Saccharobesus litoralis: one gene and its partner. The protein of the gene in region 2 binds, or shares a complex with, the protein of the main gene of each other region. Links are inferred from orthologs where the notes say so. Each region holds a gene or a part of one and is shown on either strand. Other genes may lie near its edges.

Region 1 (2,911 bases), 2.2 Mb from region 2 along the record:
AACGATAAGCACATCGAAGTTATCATTCGTCAGATGCTACGTAAGTGTACTATCTTGACTGCTGGCGATACTGATTTCTTAGAAGGTGAAACGGCTGAAGTGGCTCGCGTTAAGATCGCTAACCGCGAACTTGAAGCGCAAGGTAAGATCCCAGCAACGTTTGAATACCAACTGTTAGGTATTACTAAAGCGTCACTTTCAACAGAATCGTTTATCTCTGCTGCTTCATTCCAAGAAACAACACGTGTTCTTACTGAAGCTGCGGTAAGTGGTAAGCGTGATGAATTACGTGGCCTTAAAGAGAACGTAATTGTTGGTCGCTTAATCCCTGCAGGTACAGGTTTTGCGTATCATCAGAAGCGTGCTCAAGAGCGTCAAGTTGATGTTGAAGAAGTTGTAGAGCCGCAAGTGACTGCCGATGAAGCCGAAAGTGCACTAATTGATGCATTAAATGCGGATTTATCAGATGACAATATTGGCAATATCTAATCTTGCCGATAGGTTAAGGGTCTAAAACCCTTACTTAAAGTACAAAAAGAAGCCGTTAAGTGAAAAACTTAGCGGCTTTTTTATTGGATCATTGACAGTTTAATCCTTGACCATTAGAATTCCGCGTCCCTAGTTTCTAGGGCGTAGATTTTTCACTTTTAACGCTTATATTTTCTGGCTTTGATCAATTATTTTCATCGTTAGTTAATATGCATTTTTAACAATTTAGGAGCAGTTAATGGCTACTATTAACCAGCTCGTGCGCAAGCCTCGTGTAAAGCCAGTTGTAAAAAGCAACGTTGCCGCTTTAGAAGCTTGTCCACAGCGCCGTGGTGTATGTACTCGTGTTTACACGACTACACCTAAAAAACCAAACTCAGCTTTACGTAAAGTTTGTCGTGTTCGCTTAACTAATGGTCATGAAGTTTCTTCATACATTGGTGGTGAAGGCCATAACTTACAAGAGCATAGTGTTGTACTTATTCGTGGTGGTCGTGTTAAAGATTTACCAGGTGTTCGTTACCACACAGTACGTGGCGCACTTGACTGTGCTGGCGTAAATGATCGTAAGCAAGGTCGTTCTAAGTACGGTACTAAGCGTCCTAAGTCATAATCGGTTCTTTGATCCGAGTAAGGCCAAACAAGAATTTTAGTTTTGGGTAATCCCTGAAATATTGGAGAATTGAGATGCCAAGAAGAAGAGTCGTAGGACAACGTAAAATCCTACCAGATCCAAAGTTCAAATCAGAACTTTTAGCAAAATTCATTAATGTCGTTATGTTAGACGGCAAAAAATCTGTTGCAGAGAAAATCGTTTACGGTGCACTTGATATTGCAGCAGAAAAAGCTACTAAAGAACATTTAGATGTTTTCGAAGGTGCTTTAGATAACGTTCGCCCAAGCGTAGAGGTTAAATCTCGTCGTGTTGGTGGTTCTACTTATCAGGTTCCTGTAGAAGTACGTCCTGTTCGTCGTAATACTTTAGGTATGCGTTGGTTAGTAGATGCAGCTCGTAAGCGTGGTGAAAAATCTATGGCTCAGCGTCTAGCCGCCGAAATCATTGACGCAGCGGAAAACAAAGGCTCAGCAGTTAAGAAACGTGAAGACGTTCATAAAATGGCTGAAGCTAACAAAGCTTTCGCACATTACCGTTGGTAATATCCTTAGGGCTGCTGCTCAGCAGCCCTTTCCGTTTTTTCACTTTTCTTTTAATTTTGTACGACTACACTTAACGGTTAAATAAAAAGTTGTTAAGACAGTTTTTTATTTAAACGTTAATAAAAATGAGGACGTCACTTTGGCTCGTAAAACTCCCATAGATCGTTACCGCAATATAGGTATTTGTGCCCATGTTGACGCCGGTAAAACGACGACGACCGAACGTGTATTATTTTATACTGGTTTATCTCATAAAATCGGTGAGGTTCATGATGGCGCGGCCACTATGGACTGGATGGAACAAGAACAAGAGCGTGGTATTACCATTACGTCTGCAGCTACCACTTGCTTTTGGCGTGGTATGGACGCGCAATTTGACGAGCATCGCGTTAATATAATCGACACCCCTGGGCACGTTGACTTCACCATTGAAGTAGAGCGCTCATTACGTGTTTTGGATGGTGCTGTGCTGGTTTTGTGTGGCTCGTCTGGTGTGCAACCGCAAACAGAAACCGTATGGCGTCAAATGGAAAAATACCGTGTACCACGCATGGTTTTTGTCAATAAAATGGATAGAGCCGGTGCCGACTATATACGTGTAATCGAGCAAATGCGTGACCGTTTAAAAGCGAATCCTGTTCCTATTCAAATAGCGATTGGCGCTGAAGAAGAATTTAAAGGTGTTGTCGATCTCGTTAAGATGAAAGCCATCAACTGGAACGAAGCGGATCAAGGTACTACATTTGAGTACGAAAATATTCCAGCAGATTTACAAGACCTAGCTGAAGAATGGCGTGAGCACTTGTTAGAAGCTGCGGCTGAAGCCAGCGAAGATTTAATGGAAAAATACCTTGAAGAAGGTGATATACCAGAAGAAGAATTAAAAGCAGCTATTCGTCAGTTAACGATTGATAACCAAATTATCCCATGTACCTGCGGTTCAGCGTTTAAAAACAAAGGTGTTCAAGCGGTACTAGATGCTGTCGTTGAGTATTTACCATCGCCAACCGAAGTTGAAGCGATTAAAGGTATTAACGAAGATGAAAGCGAAGGTGAGCGCCCATCTGATGATGACGCGCCGTTTGCAGCGTTGGCATTTAAAATTGCTACTGATCCATTTGTTGGTACGTTGACTTTCTTCCGAGTTTACTCTGGTGTGGTTAATCAAGGCGATGCTGTCTACAACCCTGTTAAAGGTAAAAAAGAACGCTTTGGCCGAATAGTGCAGATGCACTCTAATTCGCGTGAAGAGATTAAAGAAGTT
Region 2 (3,240 bases):
TTTGCAGTCATGGAAGCTTATCTATGTGTGATCAATTAATTAGTTAACTGCGTATTATTTTCTCATGATTGCAAAATAATAAGCAAACGCTTAAATAGATAAATATTTCATCAGCGTTTGGTTGAATTGTAATCATTGCAAAAAAACTTAATTTTTTTGTCAAAAAGTGTTTGACGAGGTAGGGGCTGGTCTGTAATATGCGCCCCCGCAGTTGAGGCACACCTTAACAAGCAAAACATCGGTGATTAGCGCAGCTTGGTAGCGCACTTGGTTTGGGTCCAAGGGGTCGCAAGTTCGAATCTTGCATCACCGACCACTTTTTTGCTAAATTAGGTGCTGTAGTTCGATGTGCGTCCTTAGCTCAGCTGGATAGAGCAACGCCCTTCTAAGGCGTGGGTCGTAGGTTCGAATCCTACAGGACGTGCCATTACTCTTTTCTATCTGTGGTGATTGTAGCTCAGTTGGTAGAGCCCCGGATTGTGATTCCGGTTGTCGTGGGTTCAAATCCCATCAGTCACCCCATTTTCCCCCTTTAGTCGGTGATTAGCGCAGCTTGGTAGCGCACTTGGTTTGGGTCCAAGGGGTCGCAAGTTCGAATCTTGCATCACCGACCACTTTATCTCTCGATATTCAGCATTTACATCTCTTATTCAATTAAATTATTCATTATTTATCGTGATATTGGACGAATGCAAAACTCGCCGCTATAATGCTGCGTCTTTTTTTGTACACCTATTCGAAGAGCTGGTTTAAGCGTTAAGTAACTGACGAATAAAACCGCTTTTATAGTTAGAAGAATAGAGTCAACTACTCTGTTCTAGGAATATAAAGCGTAAGATCGCTTTACTAAGTTTGAGGTAATCAAATGCAAGTTTCAGTTGAAACGACTCAAGGTTTAGAGCGCCGTTTAAAAATTACTGTGCCTGGCGACAGTGTTGACCAAAAAGTAAACGACCAATTACGTCGTTTGTCTAAAACTCAACGTATTGATGGTTTCCGTCCTGGCAAAGTGCCAGTGAGCATTATCAAAAAACGTTATGGTGCGGCTGTTCGTCAAGATGTTGCGAATGAAGTTGTTCAACAAAACTTCTACCAAGCGGTTATTCAAGAAAAATTAACCCCTGCTGGTGCGCCTCAAATCGAAATCGAAGCTTTATCTGAAGGTAAAGACTTTGAATTCACAGCTACTTTCGAAGTTTATCCTGAAGTGACTGTTGAAGGTTTAGACAAGCTAGAAGTTGAAAAAGTTGCTGCATCGGTTAAAGATGAAGACTTAGACAACATGATCGAAACATTACGTGGTCAACACGCAACTTGGAAAGAGATCAAGCGTAAGTCTAAGAAAGGCGAAAAAGTAACAATTGATTTCGTTGGTTCAATTGATGGTGAAGAGTTTGAAGGTGGTAAAGCTGAAAACTTCGAACTTGAACTTGGTTCAGATAAAATGATCCCTGGTTTTGAAAAAGGGATTATCGGTATGAAAACCGGTGAAGAACAAGATATTACAGTGACTTTCCCTGAAGATTACCAAGCTGAAAACCTTAAAGGTAAAGAAGCTGTGTTCAAAATCACTGTTCATAAAGTTGAAGAAAAAGTACTTCCAGAAATCGATGACGAATTCTGCGCTAAGTTTGGTGTTGAAGAAGGTGGTCTTGACGCATTGAAAGTTGAAGTTCGTAAGAACATGGAACGCGAATTAAATGCTAGCCTTAAGCTTGCTAACAAAAACGCGGCAATTGATGCATTAACTTCATCTGTTGAAGTTGATATTCCAAAAGCTTTAATCGACCAAGAAGTCGAAGCGCTACGTCAACAAGCTGTTCAGCGTTTTGGTGGCAACACACAAAATGTTCCTGAGTTACCTGCAAGCTTATTTGAAGATAACGCAACTAAACGTGTTAAAACAGGTTTAGTATTATCTGAAGTGATCAAAGCGAACGAAATTAAAGCAGATGACGACAAAGTTAAAGCTTTAATTGAAGATATGGCTTCAGCTTACGAAGATCCTTCTGAAGTGGTTGACTACTACATGGGCAACGAAGAATTGTTAAACAACATGCGCAACGTTGCTATTGAAGAACAAGCTGTCGATTTCATCTTAACTCAAGCAAAAGTGAGTGAAGTTGAAAAATCATTCGATGAGATCATGAACAAGCAAGCATAATTCGTTCTCTTTTGTTGACGAGTTGCTATATAACTTGTTTAAATGGCTTGAATGTTTACATTCAAGCCATTTTTTTTGAAGAAAGGAAATTAAGTTGACTGATAACAACAACTTCGACCCATTAAATGCTTTAGTCCCTATGGTTATCGAGCAAACCGCTAAAGGTGAGCGCTCATTCGATATCTATTCTCGTCTTTTAAAAGAGCGCGTTATTTTTCTGGTTGGTCAGGTTGAAGACCACATGGCTAATTTGATTGTGGCTCAACTGCTGTTTTTAGAGTCGGAAAACCCAGATAAAGATATTCATATCTATATTAACTCACCAGGCGGTTCGGTAACTGCTGGTATGGCTATCTACGACACCATGAAGTTTATTAAACCGGATGTTTCAACGGTTTGTATTGGTCAAGCAGCGAGCATGGGTGCTTTTTTATTGTCGGGCGGAGAGAAAGGCAAGCGTTTTTGTTTACCTAACTCGCGGGTGATGATCCATCAACCGTTAGGCGGATTCCAAGGTCAAGCATCCGATTTTGAAATACATGCTAAAGAAATTTTAAGCATTAAAGAGAAACTGAATCGTTTATTAGCTGAACATACTGGGCAAGATATTGAAAAAGTGTCTCAAGACACAGATCGTGATAACTTCCTGAGTGCACAGCAAGCTATGGAATATGGTTTGGTTGACGAAGTTTTAAGCGCTAGATAATCTGACGCTGGTTAAAAAAGAATCTACACTTAGGGTGTTTAAAGTGCGAAGCACAGGAAAGTTTAGACACCCCTTGGTTTTACATGAGTAAAACCCCATGTATAAGCATTACGCGAATAAATAGAGGTATTTAGATGGCAGATAGTCGCAAGGGTGATGGCACCGACGACAATGGCAAGATCCTATACTGCTCGTTTTGTGGTAAGAGTCAGCATGAGGTGCGCAAATTAATCGCTGGGCCTTCTGTATTTATCTGTGATGAATGTGTTGAATTGTGTAACGACATTATTCGCGAGGAAATTAAAGAGATTGCGCCCGCTCAGGCCGATCCTGATAAGTTACCAACACCAGCCGAAATTCATGCTCATTT

The links. The genes of interacting proteins can lie anywhere in the genome.
Region 1: the proteins of tig (region 2) and rpsG are in contact, whole or in part, in a crystal structure (PDB 3GTY), measured with the Thermotoga maritima proteins. The link is inferred for Saccharobesus litoralis from one-to-one orthologs. Residues at the interface, in WP_004081061.1 of Thermotoga maritima: Glu122, Val124, Val129, Leu130, Tyr133, Glu188, Gly259, Ile262, Tyr263, Glu266, Ser270, Glu273, Gln274, Glu277, Arg308, Gln311, Ile312, Ser315, Tyr316, Glu325, Arg329, Arg336, Leu363, Phe366, Trp367, Arg373, Leu377, Arg381, Leu384, Glu387; in WP_004081843.1 of Thermotoga maritima: Lys34, Lys52, Lys55, Glu59, Arg62, Gln63, Glu66, Asn67, Lys69, Val71, Arg95, Ala109, Lys110, Lys111, Gly112, Arg113, Pro114, Glu117, Glu121, Ile124, Ala125, Tyr127, Asn128, Asn129, Thr130, Gly131, Lys135, Asp139, Arg142, Met143.

The regions. Positions count from the first base shown.
Region 1 is NZ_CP026604.1:2,804,755-2,807,665, forward strand. It holds rpsG (30S ribosomal protein S7), read left to right. Parts: upstream 1-1,176; coding sequence 1,177-1,647; downstream 1,648-2,911. Other genes in the region: rpoC (DNA-directed RNA polymerase subunit beta'), read left to right, coding at 1-489; rpsL (30S ribosomal protein S12), read left to right, coding at 728-1,102; fusA (elongation factor G), read left to right, coding at 1,787-2,911.
Region 2 is NZ_CP026604.1:5,043,081-5,046,320, reverse strand. The notes cover bases 172-3,014. They hold tig (trigger factor), read left to right. Parts: upstream 172-865; coding sequence 866-2,164; downstream 2,165-3,014. Other genes in these bases: clpX (ATP-dependent protease ATP-binding subunit ClpX), read left to right, coding at 3,005-3,014; clpP (ATP-dependent Clp endopeptidase proteolytic subunit ClpP), read left to right, coding at 2,259-2,870. Outside these bases: bifunctional methylenetetrahydrofolate dehydrogenase/methenyltetrahydrofolate cyclohydrolase FolD, read right to left, coding at 1-11; more of clpX, read left to right, coding at 3,015-3,240. UniProt on the Bacillus subtilis protein: Involved in protein export. Acts as a chaperone by maintaining the newly synthesized protein in an open conformation. Functions as a peptidyl-prolyl cis-trans isomerase.